2 regions of the Pseudomonas sp. 210_17 TE3656 genome follow, and region 1 is predicted to be linked to the other one. Evidence: predicted binding sites of a transcription regulator. Region 1 holds the regulator's gene; the other holds the start of a gene.
What was found. Region 1 encodes FliA, which starts transcription of late flagellar genes. Its sites were predicted from a motif close to CTAAAGTTTNNNNNNNNNNNGCCGNTAA; they were not measured.
Positions count from the first base shown of each region.

Region 1 (7,749 bases):
GTCCGCCCTGGCGCCACGGGTTCCGAATGTCGAGCTCGAAGATGAACTGCGCAAGACCCAGTCGCGCATCGTCACCGCCCAGGCCGAGCTCAGTAGCCGCAGCGAAAGCGAAGACGGCAACCGCCAGCTGTTTGCCGGCTTGCCGCTGACCGCCTCCGAGCCGCTGGTCGAGACGCCTGTGGAGACGCCGGTGGCACCGGTTGCCGCGGCTGCCGCGCCGGTTGATCCGCGCCTGTTCGATGCCATGCGCTCCGAGCTCAGCGGCCTGCGCGAGTTGCTCGAAGTTCAGCTCGGTTCGCTGGCCTGGAGTCAGCTGCAGGGTAACCAGCCGCAGCAGGCCAACCTCTGGCGCCGTTTGCAGCGTATCGGTCTGTCCGGCCCGCTGGCGCATGAGCTGCTGGCGCAGATCGCCGGCATCGAAGAGCCTCGTCATGCCTGGCGCATGCTGCTCGCGCATCTGGCGCGGCGTATCGATGTGCCGGAAGTCGAGCCGATCGAAGAGGGCGGCGTGATCGCCATGGTCGGGCCGGCGGGCATGGGCAAGACCACCACCCTGGCCAAACTGGCGGCGCGTTATGTGCTCAAGTATGGCGCGCAGAATCTGGCGCTGGTGAGCATGGACAGTTTTCGCATCGGTGCTCAGGAGCAGCTCAAGACCCTGGGGCGGATCCTCAATGTCTCGGTGACCCACGTCGATCCCGGCCAGTCGCTGGCCCAGGCGCTGGAGCCGTTGCTGCGCAAGCGTGTGGTGCTGATCGATACCGCTGGCCTGCAAGCCAGTGATCCGGCCCTGCGCATGCAGCTGGAAACCCTGGCAGGACGCGGTATTGCGTCTAAAAATTATCTGGTGCTGGCGACGACCAGCCAGAAGCAGGTGCTCACTGCCGCCTATCACAGCTACAAGCGCTGCGGGCTGGCCGGGTGCATCCTGACCAAGCTTGATGAAACGGCCTGCCTCGGCGAAGTCCTGAGCCTGGCCATCAGTCACGAATTGCCAGTGGCCTATCTAACCGATGGGCCGCGCATTCCTGACGATCTGCACCTGCCGCGCCGGCACCAGCTGGTCAGCCGCGCGGTGAGTGTGCAGATGCAGGACGAGCCCAGCGAAGAGGCAATGGCCGATATGTTCGCTGATCTCTACCACAGCCCCGGCAAGCGTGTTGGCTGAGGTGATTGTGAAGACGTTGCAAAGTATCTGCATTGATGGACTGCCAGGCATTTTTCAGGTGTTGAAAGCGCAGCCGGTCATGTGGCCTCGGTCTAAGCAAGACAAGGTAATGAACAAACATGGGTAGCATGCATCCCGTACAGGTGATCGCCGTGACTGGCGGCAAAGGTGGCGTCGGCAAGACCAATGTGTCGGTGAACCTGTCATTGGCGCTGGCAGAGCTTGGCCGTCGGGTCATGCTGCTGGATGCCGACCTGGGCCTGGCCAACGTCGACGTATTGCTCGGCCTGACGCCCAAGCGCACCCTGGCCGACGTGATTGAGGGCCGCTGCGAGCTGCGCGATGTGCTGCTGCAGGGGCCGGGTGGCGTGCGCATTGTGCCCGCCGCTTCCGGCACGCAGAGCATGGTGCACCTGGCGCCTGCCCAGCATGCAGGTCTGATTCAGGCCTTCAGCGAGATCGGCGACAACCTCGATGTGCTGGTGATCGATACCGCTGCCGGTATTGGTGACTCGGTAGTCAGTTTCGTCCGCGCAGCCCAGGAAGTGCTGTTGGTGGTGTGCGACGAACCGACCTCGATCACCGACGCCTACGCGCTGATCAAGCTGCTCAACCGCGATTACGGCATGAACCGCTTCCGGGTCCTGGCCAACATGGCGCAAAGCCCGCAGGAAGGGCGCAACCTGTTCGCCAAGTTGACCAAGGTCACTGATCGCTTCCTCGACGTTGCCCTACAATACGTCGGCGCGGTGCCTTACGACGAGTGTGTGCGCAAGGCGGTGCAAAAGCAGCGAGCGGTCTATGAAGCCTTTCCGCGTTCCAAGTGCGCGCTGGCATTCAAGGCCATTGCCCAGAAGGTCGATACCTGGCCGCTGCCTGCCAACCCGCGTGGTCACCTGGAGTTTTTTGTCGAACGCCTGGTGCAGCCGACGAGCGCGGGACCTGTGCTATGAACGCCAGCGGATACCGGATGTACAGCAACGCGTCTCGCGATGGTCAGTACGAGTTGATCGAGCGCTACGCGCCGTTGGTCAAGCGTATCGCCTATCACTTGCTGGCGCGTTTGCCGGCCAGTGTCCAGGTCGAGGATCTGATCCAGGCCGGCATGATCGGCCTACTCGAAGTCAGCAACAAGTATGACGCGAGCAAGGGTGCCAGTTTTGAGACCTACGCCGGTATCCGTATCCGTGGGGCAATGCTTGACGAAGTACGTAAAGGGGACTGGGCTCCGCGCTCGGTCCACCGCAATACCCGCATGGTCAGTGACGCGATTCGTGCAATTGAAGCAAAAACCGGCCGTGACGCTAAAGATCACGAGGTTGCTGCCGAACTTCAATTGAGTCTCGATGATTACTACGGGATTTTGAATGACACCCTGGGCAGCCGCCTGTTCAGTTTCGACGACCTGTTACAGGACGGCGAACATGAAGGCCTGCACGAGGACGGCGCCAGTGCCCAGCTCGAGCCTTCGCGCGATCTGGAAGACGAGCGTTTTCAGGCAGCCCTGGCCGATGCCATCGCCAACCTGCCTGAACGCGAGCGTCTGGTCCTGGCGCTGTACTACGACGAAGAGCTGAACCTCAAGGAAATCGGTGAGGTCCTGGGTGTCAGCGAGTCGCGCGTCAGCCAGTTGCACAGCCAGTGCGCGGCGCGTTTGCGTGGTCGCCTGGGGGAATGGCGGGCGCGTTGAACGCAGGTTCAATGCAGTCGCGAAATGTAGTGCCCGAATTGATTGAATGCGCGTTCAGCGCTGAGCGCGTTAAAGACTGCTTGGAGGTCTAATTGAACAAAGACATGAAAATCCTCATCGTCGACGATTTTTCGACGATGCGGCGGATCATCAAGAACCTGCTGCGTGACCTGGGCTTCACCAATACCCAGGAAGCCGATGACGGCAACACGGCGCTGCCGATGCTCGAAAGCGGTCATTTCGATTTTCTCGTGACCGACTGGAACATGCCGGGCATGTCCGGTATCGACCTGCTGCGCAAAGTGCGTGCCGACGAGCGCCTCAAGCACCTGCCGGTGCTGATGGTGACTGCCGAAGCCAAGCGCGAGCAGATCATCGAAGCGGCCCAGGCCGGCGTCAACGGCTATGTGGTCAAGCCGTTCACTGCCCAGGTGCTGAAAGAAAAGATCGAGAAGATCTTCGAGCGCGTCAACAGCTAAGACACGCCACGGGGGCGCTATGGAGCAAACACATTCATCGTTGGACGGCTTCGAGTCGACACTGAAGAAGCATGCCCACGAACTGGTCGACAGTCTCGAGCGGGGCAAATTCGGCGACGCGGTGCAACTGATCCATCAGCTGAACCAGACCCGTGACCGTGGCCTGTACCAGGAAGTCGGCAAGCTTACGCGTGAGCTGCACAGTGCGATCGTCAGTTTCCAGATCGATCCGCAAATGCCGCAGGCCGAGGAAGTCTCGCAGATCACCGATGCGACCGAGCGCCTGTCCTATGTGGTCAAGCTGACCGAGGGCGCGGCGAACCGGACCATGGATCTGGTCGAGGAGAGCACCCCGGTCCTCCACGAGCTGAGTGACGAAGCCCGCGATCTGCGCGCCGACTGGCAGCGCTTCTTGCGCCGTGAAGTGGCCGCGCCGGAGTTCCGCGAGCTGATGCACCGTGTCGACCGTTTCCTGGAGCGTAGTGAGGAAGGCAGCCGCAAGGTCGCCGGCCACCTCAACGACATCCTCCTGGCTCAGGACTATCAGGACCTGACCGGTCAGGTGATCAAACGTGTCACGGCACTGGTCACCGAAGTAGAAAGCAATCTGCTCAAGCTCGTGCTGATGGCCAGTCAAGTCGACCGCTTTGCCGGTATCGAACATGACCACCAGCAGCTGCGCGCTGAAAAAGATCAAGAAAAACATCCGACTCGGGGTGAAGGTCCACAGATTCATGCCGATAAACGTGAAGACGTTGTGTCCGGTCAGGACGATGTCGACGATCTGCTGTCCAGTCTGGGTTTTTAGGGAGCACGTTTAATGAGCTTCGGCGCCGATGAAGAAATCCTTCAGGATTTCCTGGTAGAAGCCGGCGAGATTCTTGAGCAACTGTCCGAGCAACTGGTCGAGCTGGAAAGCCGTCCGGATGATGCCGATCTGCTCAATGCGATCTTTCGCGGTTTTCACACTGTAAAAGGGGGCGCCGGCTTCCTCCAGCTCAACGAGCTGGTGGAGTGCTGCCACATCGCCGAAAACGTCTTCGACATCCTGCGCAAGGGTGAGCGACGCGTCGATGCCGAACTGATGGACGTGGTCCTGGAAGCCCTGGACACGGTCAACAGCATGTTCGGCCAGGTGCGCGAGCGCAGCGATATCACGCCGGCCACGCCTGAGCTGCTGGCGGCCTTGTCGCGTCTGGCTGAACCTGCTCCGGTCGCCGCAGCTGAGCCGGTGCTGGAGCAGGCGCCAGAAGCGCCCGCCGAAGCGGACATTACCGATACCGAATTCGAACAGCTGCTCGACTCGCTCAATGCGGTCAAGGCTGAGGCCGAAGCCCAGGTGCAGACGCCGGCTGCGGCCAGCGACGAAATCACCGATGCCGAGTTCGAGTCGCTGCTCGACCAGTTGCACGGCAAGGGCCAGTTTGCTCCTGACAGCGTCAGCGCACCTGCGCCGGTGGCGCAATCCACCCAGAGCGCCAGCGACGAAATCACCGATGATGAGTTCGAGGCGTTGCTTGACCAGTTGCATGGCAAAGGCAGCTTCGCCGCCGATGCCTTGCCGGGTGCAGTAGCGCCCGCTCCAGAGCCGGCCGCTGCGGCGTCGGGCGATCATATTTCCGAGCATGAATTCGAAGCCTTGCTCGATGAGCTGCACGGCAAGGGCAAGTTCGCCGCGGACAGCGTTGCAACGGCCGCTGCGCCAGCTGCTGCGGTTGCCGCCAAGCCTGCTGCAGCTCCAGCTCCAGCTCCAGCTGTTGCCAAGCCTGCCGCCGCACCCGCTGCCGCCGCACCGGCCAAAGCCGCAGCGCCAGCCCCGGCGCGCCAGGCCGCGCCAGCTGGCGACAAGGCCGCCAGCGAAACGGAAACCACCGTGCGGGTCGATACCGCGCGCCTGGACGAGATCATGAACATGGTCGGCGAACTGGTGCTGGTGCGTAACCGCCTGGTGCGCCTGGGCCTGAACAGCGGCGATGAAGCCATGTCCAAGGCGGTGTCGAACCTCGACGTGGTGACCGCCGACCTGCAGACCGCGGTGATGAAAACCCGCATGCAGCCGATCAAGAAGGTCTTCGGGCGCTTCCCGCGCCTGGTTCGTGACCTGGCCCGGCAGTTGAAGAAAGAGATCAACCTGGAGCTGGTCGGTGAAGAAACCGACCTCGACAAGAACCTCGTCGAAGCCTTGGCCGACCCGTTGGTGCACTTGGTGCGCAACGCCGTCGACCACGGCATCGAAACCCCGGAAGAGCGCGAAGCGGCGGGTAAATCCCGCGGCGGCAAAGTGGTGCTGTCGGCCGAGCAGGAAGGCGATCACATCCTGCTGTCGATCTCCGATGACGGCAAGGGCATGGACGCCAACGTCCTGCGCGCCATTGCGGTCAAGCGCGGGGTGATGGACAAGGATGCCGCCGACCGCCTGAGCGAAACCGAGTGCTACAACCTGATCTTCGCCCCGGGTTTCTCGACCAAGACCGAGATCTCCGATGTCTCCGGGCGCGGCGTGGGCATGGACGTGGTGAAAACCAAGATCTCCCAGCTCAACGGCTCGATCAATATCTACTCGACCAAGGGCCTGGGTTCGAAGATCGTCATCAAGGTGCCGCTGACCCTGGCGATCATGCCGACCCTGATGGTCATGCTCGGCAATCAGGCGTTCGCCTTCCCGCTGGTCAACGTCAACGAGATCTTCCACCTGGACCTGTCGCGCACCAATGTGGTCGACGGCCAGGAAGTGGTCATCGTTCGCGACAAAGCCTTGCCGCTGTTCTACCTCAAGCGCTGGCTGGTCAGTTCCGCCGCTCATGAAGAGCAACGCGAAGGGCACGTGGTGATCCTTTCGGTCGGCACCCAGCGGATCGGCTTCGTCGTCGATCAGTTGGTCGGCCAGGAAGAAGTGGTCATCAAACCGCTGGGCAAGATGCTCCAGGGCACGCCGGGCATGTCGGGCGCCACCATTACCGGTGACGGGCGCATTGCGCTGATCCTCGACGTTCCGAGCATGCTCAAGCGTTACGCCGCCCGGCGTATTTGATTCTGGTGGCGCGGCCCGCACGCCGCGCCCCCTAATGGAGTGTTTATGGCAGTCAAGGTCCTGGTGGTGGATGATTCCGGTTTCTTCCGCCGCCGAGTCTCGGAAATTCTTTCAGCGGACCCGACTATCCAGGTCGTCGGTACCGCGACCAACGGCAAGGAAGCGATCGACCAGGCACTGTCGCTCAAGCCCGATGTCATCACCATGGACTACGAAATGCCCATGATGGATGGCATCACCGCTGTACGTCACATCATGCAGCGCTGTCCGACCCCGGTGTTGATGTTCTCCTCGCTGACCCACGAAGGCGCGCGGGTGACCCTCGATGCCCTGGATGCCGGTGCCGTCGACTACCTGCCGAAAAACTTCGAAGACATCTCCCGCAACCCGGAGAAGGTCAAGCAGTTGCTGTGTGAAAAGGTCCATACCATTTCTCGTAGTAACCGCCGTTCAATCAGCTATGCCGCGCCAGTGCCGCAACCGGCCAGCCATACCCAGCCGAGCGTCAGCAGCCTGGGCAGCAGCCCTGCACCACGGGCTGCAGCACCGGTACGGGCGGCGGCTTCTGCTGCCTCGCCTGCACCCAAGCGCAAGCCTTACAAACTGGTGGCCATCGGTACCTCCACCGGCGGCCCGGTGGCGCTGCAGCGGGTCCTGACCCAGCTGCCAGCCAATTTTCCGGCACCGATCGTGCTGATCCAGCATATGCCCGCTGCTTTCACCAAGGCTTTTGCCGAGCGCCTCGACAAGCTGTGCAAGATCAGCGTCAAGGAAGCCGAAGACGGCGACATGCTGCGTCCCGGCCTGGCCTTGCTGGCCCCGGGGGGCAAGCAGATGATGATCGACGGCCGCGGTGCGGTGAAGATCCTGCCGGGTGACGAGCGCCTGAACTACAAGCCGTGTGTGGACATCACCTTTGGCTCGGCGGCCAAATCCTACGGCGACAAGGTGCTGTCGGTGGTGCTCACTGGCATGGGCGCCGATGGCCGCGAGGGTGCGCGCCTGCTCAAGCAGGGCGGCAGCACGGTCTGGGCCCAGGATGAGGCCAGCTGCGTGATCTACGGCATGCCCATGGCCATCGTCAAAGCCAACCTGGCCGACGCGGTCTATAGCCTGGACGAGATCGGCAAGCACCTGGTCGAGGCGTGCGTCTGATGGATGTCTTGAGCCTTATCGGGATCATCCTGGCGTTTGTCGCGATTGTCGGCGGCAATTACCTCGAGGGTGGTCACCTCTCGGCGCTGCTCAACGGCCCTGCGGCCTTGATCGTGCTCGGCGGCACCTTGGCTGCGGCGCTGCTGCAGTCACCCATGAGTGCCTTCAAGCGGGCGCTGCAGATCGTGCGCTGGATTCTTTTTCCGCCGCGTATCGACCTGGCTGG
Region 1 is NZ_JBTRBC010000001.1:1,034,347-1,042,095, reverse strand. Features, by position in the region: gene flhF (flagellar biosynthesis protein FlhF) at 1-1,168, shown strand, start outside; gene fleN (flagellar synthesis regulator FleN) at 1,288-2,121, shown strand; gene fliA (RNA polymerase sigma factor FliA) at 2,118-2,858, shown strand; gene ACVI9W_RS04910 (chemotaxis response regulator CheY) at 2,963-3,337, shown strand; gene ACVI9W_RS04905 (protein phosphatase CheZ) at 3,357-4,145, shown strand; gene ACVI9W_RS04900 (chemotaxis protein CheA) at 4,158-6,368, shown strand; gene ACVI9W_RS04895 (protein-glutamate methylesterase/protein-glutamine glutaminase) at 6,414-7,523, shown strand; gene ACVI9W_RS04890 (flagellar motor protein) at 7,523-7,749, shown strand, end outside.

Region 2 (7,749 bases), 2.8 Mb from region 1:
TTCCAGCGATTGACGATGCCGCAGAACAGCTCGGCAGTCTTCTCGGTGTCGTAACGGGCCGAGTGGGCCTCACGACCGTCGAAATCGATGTCGGCACTCTGGCAGGCACGGGCCAGCACGGTCTGGCCGTAGGCAAGACCGGCCAGGGTCGCGGTGTCGAAACTGGAGAACGGATGAAACGGGTTGCGTTTCATATCGTGGCGCGCCACCGCCGCGTTGAGGAAGCCAAGGTCAAAGCTGCTGTTATGGCCCACCAGGATCGCCCGCTTGCAGCCATTGGCCTTGAGCGCCTTGCGCACGCCACGGAAGATATCGGTCAGCGCTGACTCTTCGCTGACGGCCATGCGCAGTGGGTGATCGAGCTTGATCCCGGTGAACTCCAGGGCGGCCTGTTCGATGTTGGCACCTTCGAACGGTTCGACGCGGAAGAAGTAGGTGTGCTCCGGGAACAGGAAGCCTTTTTCATCCATGCCGATGGTTACTGCGGCAATTTCCAGCAGGGCGTCGGTAGCGCTGTTGAAACCACCGGTCTCGACATCCACTACAACCGGCAGGTAACCACGAAAACGTTCAGCCATCGGGTGGCGTGGGCCACCGCTTGGACCATCCTGGTCGTCGTACAGATCTTCACTCACGCAGTTTCCTCCAGCAGGCGCCAGCGCAGTTGTTCACCGGCGCGCAGCGGGATAACGGTCTGCTCGCCGAACGGCAAGCTGCTTGGGGCGGTCCAGTCTTCACGAACCAGGGTAATGGTGTCGGTGTTGCGCGGCAGGCCGTAGAAGTCCGGGCCGTGCTTGCTGGCAAAACCTTCGAGCTTGTCCAGCGCGTTGCGCTGTTCGAACGCTTCGGCGTACATCTCGATGGCGGCGTAGGCGGTGTAGCAGCCGGCGCAGCCACAGGCCGCTTCTTTGGCGTGACGGGCGTGGGGCGCCGAGTCGGTACCGAGGAAGAACTTGCTGCTGCCGCTGGTGGCTGCGTCCAGCAAGGCCACCTGGTGGGTGTTGCGCTTGAGGATCGGCAGGCAATAGAAGTGCGGACGAATACCGCCGACCAGCATGTGGTTGCGGTTATACAGCAGGTGCTGGGCGGTGATGGTCGCGCCGACGTTGGCCGGAGCCTCGTTGACGAACTGCACGGCATCGCTGGTGGTGATGTGCTCGAAGACCACTTTCAGGGTCGGGAAGCGTTCGACGACACGGCGCAGATGCTCGTCGATGAACAGCTTCTCGCGGTCGAACACGTCGATCTCGCTACGGGTCACTTCACCGTGCACCAGCAGCGGCATGCCGATTTCGGCCATGGCTTCGAGTGCCGGGAAAATGTTGTCGATGCTGGTAACGCCGGAATCGGAGTTGGTCGTCGCGCCGGCCGGATACAGCTTGGCGGCATGCACGAAACCTGTAGCCTTGGCTGCGCGGACTTCTTCGGGCTGGGTACGGTCAGTGAGGTACAGCACCATCAGCGGTTCGAAGCGGCTACCGGCCGGACGTGCGGCCAGGATGCGCTCGCGATAGGCGCCGGCTTCGGCGGCATTGCGCACTGGCGGTACCAGGTTGGGCATGATGATTGCGCGAGCAAAGGTGCGCGCAACGTCGCCAACGGTGTGGGGCAAGACGGCGCCATCACGAAGATGGATGTGCCAGTCATCGGGACGCAGGAGGGTCAGGCGGTCGGACATTGGGGATTCCAGGCGGGTCGAACTCAAGGTGAATGCTACCGGAAAAGCCGGGTCCGAGCACTCGCTATCAAGTTTTGCCACGCCTGACCGATAGCCTGCGGGTATACCGTGAAAATCTGTGGAGCCGCCCGTGCGCCAGCGTTATCTAGCCCTACTCAGCCTGTTTGCCTGCTTGCCGGCGACGGCACTCACTTTCCAGACCCGTCTGGAGAATATTGAGTGGAAGGTCGAAGGCGATCAGTTCGAATGCCGCCTGGTCCAGCCGGTTGCCGATTTCGGTAGTGGTGAGTTCGTGCGCCGTGCCGGTGAACAGGCGACGTTTCAATTGCGTTCGAGCAGCAATGTCCTGGGTACAGGATCTGCAACCCTGCTGGCTGCCGCAGCGCCCTGGCAGCCAGGCCGTGGCGATATCAACCTGGGCTCGGTGCGCATGGCCCGTAGCGGCGTGCTGTTTACCAGCTCTCAAGGGCAGGCCAGCCGTCTGATCAATGGTCTGCTCGACGGCCGCAGTACCGTGGTTCGCAACTATGCCGGTGAAGCCGGGCGAGCGATGGAAGTGCGCCTGTTGCCGGTAAAATTCAGCAAGGCCTACAGCGATTACCAGGTCTGCGCCGCCAAGCTGCTGCCAATGAATTACGACCAGGTGCGCCAGGCACGGGTCGATTTCCCTGGGGGCGGGATTGAACTGGACGCCAATGCCAAGGCGCGTCTGGACGTGATCCTGGAGTTTCTCAAGGCCGATCCTACGGTCAACCGCATCGAGCTTGACGGTCACTCCGACAACAGTGGCAATCGCCTGACCAATCGTGATCTGTCCCGACGCCGGGCCTTGGCGGTAATGGAGTACTTCAAGGCGCATGGCATTGCCGAAGATCAGATCAGCGTACGCTTCCACGGTGAGCGCTACCCGCTGGCCGCCAACAACTCGGCCGCCAACCGCGCGCGCAATCGCCGGGTGAATATTCAGCTCGATCGGGTAACCCCGGTTGAAACAGCGTCAGAAAAAGCCCCGGAAACACCAGCAGCCCCCGCGGCGCAAACGGAAACTGGCAAGCCATCGATCAAGTCGTGAGGTGCGACCGTCCGTCGCGCTCTCGACAGTTCCTGTCGCTTTGTCGTCACAAGCTGTCGCCCCACTGTAATTTTTGCGGCAAGGCCGGTAGAATCGACGGCTTTCCGTACAACCCCGTGGAGTGATGGCATGGCGGACGTAAAAAAGGTCGTACTGGCGTATTCCGGCGGCCTTGATACTTCGGTGATTCTCAAGTGGCTGCAGGATACCTACAACTGTGAAGTGGTGACTTTCACTGCCGACCTGGGGCAGGGCGAAGAGGTCGAACCGGCCCGCGCCAAGGCTCAGGCCATGGGCGTGAAAGAAATCTACATCGATGACCTGCGCGAAGAGTTCGTGCGCGACTTCGTTTTCCCGATGTTCCGCGCTAACACCGTTTACGAAGGCGAGTACCTGCTGGGTACTTCCATCGCTCGTCCGCTTATCGCCAAGCGTCTGATCGAAATCGCCAATGAAACCGGCGCCGACGCCATTTCCCATGGTGCTACCGGCAAGGGTAACGACCAGGTGCGCTTCGAACTGGGTGCCTATGCACTCAAGCCGGGCGTCAAGGTTATCGCTCCATGGCGTGAATGGGACCTGCTGTCCCGTGAAAAACTCATGGACTATGCCGAAAAGCACGGTATCCCGATCGAGCGTCACGGCAAGAAAAAATCGCCTTATTCGATGGACGCCAACCTGCTGCACATCTCCTATGAAGGTGGCGTGCTGGAGGATACCTGGACCGAACACGAAGAAGACATGTGGAAGTGGACCAAGTCGCCAGAGGCTGCGCCGGACGTTCCTACCTACCTGGAACTGACTTACCGCAACGGTGACATCGTTGCCCTGGACGGCGTTGAAATGTCGCCGGCCACCGTATTGGCCACCCTCAACCGCATTGGCGGCGAGAACGGCATCGGTCGTCTGGACATCGTCGAAAACCGCTATGTCGGCATGAAGTCCCGTGGCTGCTACGAGACCCCGGGCGGCACCATCATGCTGCGCGCGCACCGGGCGATCGAGTCGATCACCCTGGATCGTGAAGTCGCTCACCTGAAAGACGAGCTGATGGTCAAGTACGCCAGCCTGATCTACACCGGCTACTGGTGGAGCCCGGAGCGTCTGATGCTGCAGCAGATGATCGACGCCTCCCAGGTCAATGTGAACGGTGTCGTGCGCCTGAAACTGTACAAGGGCAACGTGATCGTCACTGGCCGTAAGTCCGATGACTCGCTGTTCGACGCCAACATCGCAACCTTCGAAGAAGATGGCGGCGCTTACAACCAGGCCGACGCAGCGGGCTTCATCAAGCTCAACGCCCTGCGTATGCGCATTGCTGCAAACAAGGGTCGTTCGCTGCTCTGAACGATGCCTTGAATGAAAACCCCGGCCTGGTCCGGGGTTTTTTTTAGTTGTTGATCGGCTGGGTTGCCAGTGTTGTCTGGATGCCTGTCTCCAGGTTGATTAGTGTCCAGGTGTTGCACAATGGGTGGGTCTGGTCCAATGCCAGCATGGCAAAGTGTTCGAGCAATTGACTCGCACATGTTCCGCTTATGGTAATGGTTACGGATGCTTGAACAATCTGTAGCGGATTACCAGGCGCATGGGCAGTGCTGTTGTCCGCTGCGAGGCTGATAGCCTCATTGTCTATCGGTAATTCAGCGGGTGCCTGTAGTACGTTGCTATTGATTGTTTCCAGCGTAGTGGGTGGTTGCACTGAAGTAGCAGCGGCGGAGGCGTCGGTGGAATCCTGTATTGGCAGTGAATACAAAGATTTGTAGTTGAAGTTGAGTGTAAGGAAGAATAAGACGGTCAGAAAAAACGGAAAGCCTACAAGAAACCATGTGTAGGTGGTCTGGCTGTCTTCACTTAGAAAAGGCAACGAAGCCAGCGCCGAGGCTTCGATGATTCCGGCGAATATAGCAATGATGGTCAATGGGCTTTTCGGCTCTGCGTTGCTCATCGCCGTGTCCTCACTTCGCTTTCACCCAGTCGAGTGGCTATTAGTCTGGATAACACGCGGGGTTGGCACTGGGCGGGATTTCTGATCGGGGAAACTATTGCCTCGCATCTTGTATCGAACCTCATAGAGGTCGGTAAATATATATCAAGATTATAAGACTTTTCCTTCAGGTATTAAGGTGCTGCTGGCTGGGTTATTTAGGTGTGCTGGTGCTATTTTTGGTTTTAGAGGTTAATTCTGTTTCGTTCAAGGGCACTGATGTAAGTGTGGGAATGGGCAGGTTCAGGTTTTTTGTAGGACCAATCCTCTATGTGTGTAGGTTTTATCTTTGTGTGCTTTTGCTCGCGGGTGTCGCAATACAATATGTCGCGTAACTAGGCTATTGTGCGGGCTCAAAAAAAATCGAACAGCGAACAATTGGATCTGCCCATGAATAAAGTGCTGATCGTGGATGATCACCCGGTCATCCGCCTGGCTGTACGTATGCTGATGGAGCGGCATGGCTATGAAGTCATCGCAGAGACGGATAATGGCGTGGACGCGTTACAACTGGCACGAGAGCATGATCCGGATATCGTCATTCTGGACATCGGCATCCCCAAACTCGATGGTCTTGAAGTTATTGCCCGGCTTACGACCACCTGTCCGGGGGCCAAGGTGCTGGTACTGACCTCCCAGGCACCTGGGCACTTTTCGATGCGTTGTATGCAGGCAGGTGCCGCCGGCTATGTCTGCAAGCAGCAGGACCTCACAGAGCTGCTCAGTGCAATCAAGGCCGTGCTGTCCGGCTACAGTTATTTCCCCAATCAAGCGCTGCATTCGGTGCGTAGCAATCTGGGCGGCGCCAGTGAAGCCGATATGGTCGAGCGTCTGTCGGGGCGGGAGATGATGGTCCTGCAGCAACTGGCGCGCGGCCGGACCAACAAGGAAATTGCCGATGGTATGTTTCTGAGCAACAAGACCGTCAGTACCTACAAGACCCGGCTGCTACTCAAGCTCAATGCCCGGTCATTGGTTGATCTGATCGAACTGGCCCAGCGCAACGGTCTGGTTTGATATCGCCAGTAGCAACAAAGCCTCCACTCGGGAGGCTTTGTTGGTGAGGCCGGTACTCCGCAGCCAAGGGCTACCTGGCTTGCACAGTCGACGCGTCAGAGGTCGAAGTCGTAATCGGCCAGTTGTTTCTTCAGGCGACGTTCTTCCAGCATGTTATCGATGGTACGGCGCTTGCTCAAGTTGGTCTTTGCCACTTCAGCCGGAACATCTTCCTCTGCGTCTTCAGTGGCGATGTCGTCATCGACAACCAGGTCTTCTTTATCGGTGCTCATAAGTCACTCCAAGCCAAGAGGGCCATTGGCGCACCTTATAGCGAGAATTTTCGAGCTGGTACAAAAGATTTTTTCAATCGGCCCGGCGCAGTTTTCACTATCTGCTCAATCGTCTGAGGTTTTCTGCTTGTATTCACACAGGTCTTCGATCCGGCAACTTCCACAACGCGGTTTACGTGCCAGGCACACATAGCGCCCGTGCAGGATCAGCCAGTGGTGAGCATCGAGCAGGTAAGCCTTGGGCACGAACTTCATCAATGCCTTCTCAACTTCAAGCACTGTCTTGCCCGGAGCAATCCCGGTGCGGTTGCTGACCCTGAAAATATGCGTGTCCACCGCCATTGCCAGTTGCCGGAAAGCGGTGTTGAGGACCACGTTGGCGGTCTTGCGACCCACGCCAGGCAATGCTTCAAGCGCTTCGCGAGTTTCTGGTACCTGGCTGCCATGCTGTTCGATCAGCAAGCGGCAGGTTTCGATCACGTTGCGGGCTTTGCTGTTGTACAGGCCGATGGTCTTGATGTATTGCGACAGTCCGTCGACGCCAAGGGCATAGATGGCTTCGGGGGTATTGGCGACCGGGTACAACTTGGCGGTCGCCTTGTTCACGCTGACATCGGTGGCTTGGGCTGAAAGAATGACCGAAATCAGCAACTCGAAGGGGGAGGTGTAAGCCAGTTCTGTCTTGGGCTCGGGATTGTCTTCGTGCAGCCTGCGAAATATCTCCAGGCGTTTGGCGGCATTCATGGGGTCAACACTTTCCTTGACGACGTGAGGGGGCTCGCCGCAGGCAAACCCTGTTGTACAGGGCCAGCAGCAGGCCCAACAGAAAAAACGCCCCGGGCAGCAGGGCAGCCAGGCGCAGTCCCGCCCAGCCGGCCAACAACTCGCGGCAAAGCCCCAAGGCGATACACAGGGCGGCGAATGCGCCTAGCAACTGGACGATATCGCGCCAGCGACGGTTTTCGCCTTGAGCGTACTCGAATATCAGGCATTGTACGGCGATCAGTGCCGGGTAGGGGCTCAGCGCCTGATGCAGGGGCAGGGCCCAGGCGCGCAGACTCAACTCCAGGCAGGTCGTCAGCGCTGCGGCCAGCAGCACGCTGGCGAGCATTCTGCCGCGGGCCGCGAGCCAGCGGTGCAAAGAACCCATTGCCAATTGATGCAGGGTAATCAGTAACACGCTGAAACCGGCGATGGCGCACGCGTCAAGCAGCGTCTGGGTGATACCCAGCAACGGGGCCAGGCTCACGGCGGCCAGCCATTGCCTACTCATCATTGGCTGCCTCAAGTAAGTGCTGACGATGTTCGTCGAAGTAGCGCAGGGCGTCATGCACAGCATGGATCACCGCACGCGAAGTCACCGTGGCGCCTGCCAGTTGATCAAACTGACCGCTGTCACGCTTCAGCGCCCAGGCGGCATCGGGTGTGGTTTGCCGGCTGGTACCGATGAAGCTTTGTAGCCACTGGTTACCCGGTTCTACCAGCCTGGCGCCCAGACCAGGCGTTTCCTGTTGGCGCAGTACCTTGCTGGCGATCAGGCGGCCTTGCGTGTCGATGGCGATCAGCAGCTCGATCTGGCCTGCGTAACCCTGAGTCTGACTGTGCAGCACTACCGCGCTCGGGCGACCGGCAAGGGTGGCACGATAGCCTGCCAGCAGCCGGCTGTGGGCGAGGGTGGGGGCGCTTAGCACCAGGGGTGTCTGCAATGGCTGGTTGTCATAGGTCT
Region 2 is NZ_JBTRBC010000001.1:3,845,746-3,853,494, forward strand. Features, by position in the region: gene rnt (ribonuclease T) at 1-635, opposite strand, end outside; gene pyrC (dihydroorotase) at 632-1,678, opposite strand; gene ACVI9W_RS18040 (flagellar protein MotY) at 1,809-2,750, shown strand; gene ACVI9W_RS18045 (argininosuccinate synthase) at 2,880-4,097, shown strand; gene ACVI9W_RS18050 (hypothetical protein) at 4,141-4,695, opposite strand; gene ACVI9W_RS18055 (response regulator transcription factor) at 5,125-5,751, shown strand; gene ACVI9W_RS18060 (PA3496 family putative envelope integrity protein) at 5,847-6,023, opposite strand; gene nth (endonuclease III) at 6,129-6,767, opposite strand; gene ACVI9W_RS18070 (Rnf-Nqr domain containing protein) at 6,772-7,296, opposite strand; gene ACVI9W_RS18075 (RnfABCDGE type electron transport complex subunit G) at 7,289-7,749, opposite strand, start outside.
Region 2: ACVI9W_RS18040 (flagellar protein MotY) is a predicted target of FliA. The motif match lies at 1,745-1,772, and genes of this name have one in related genera.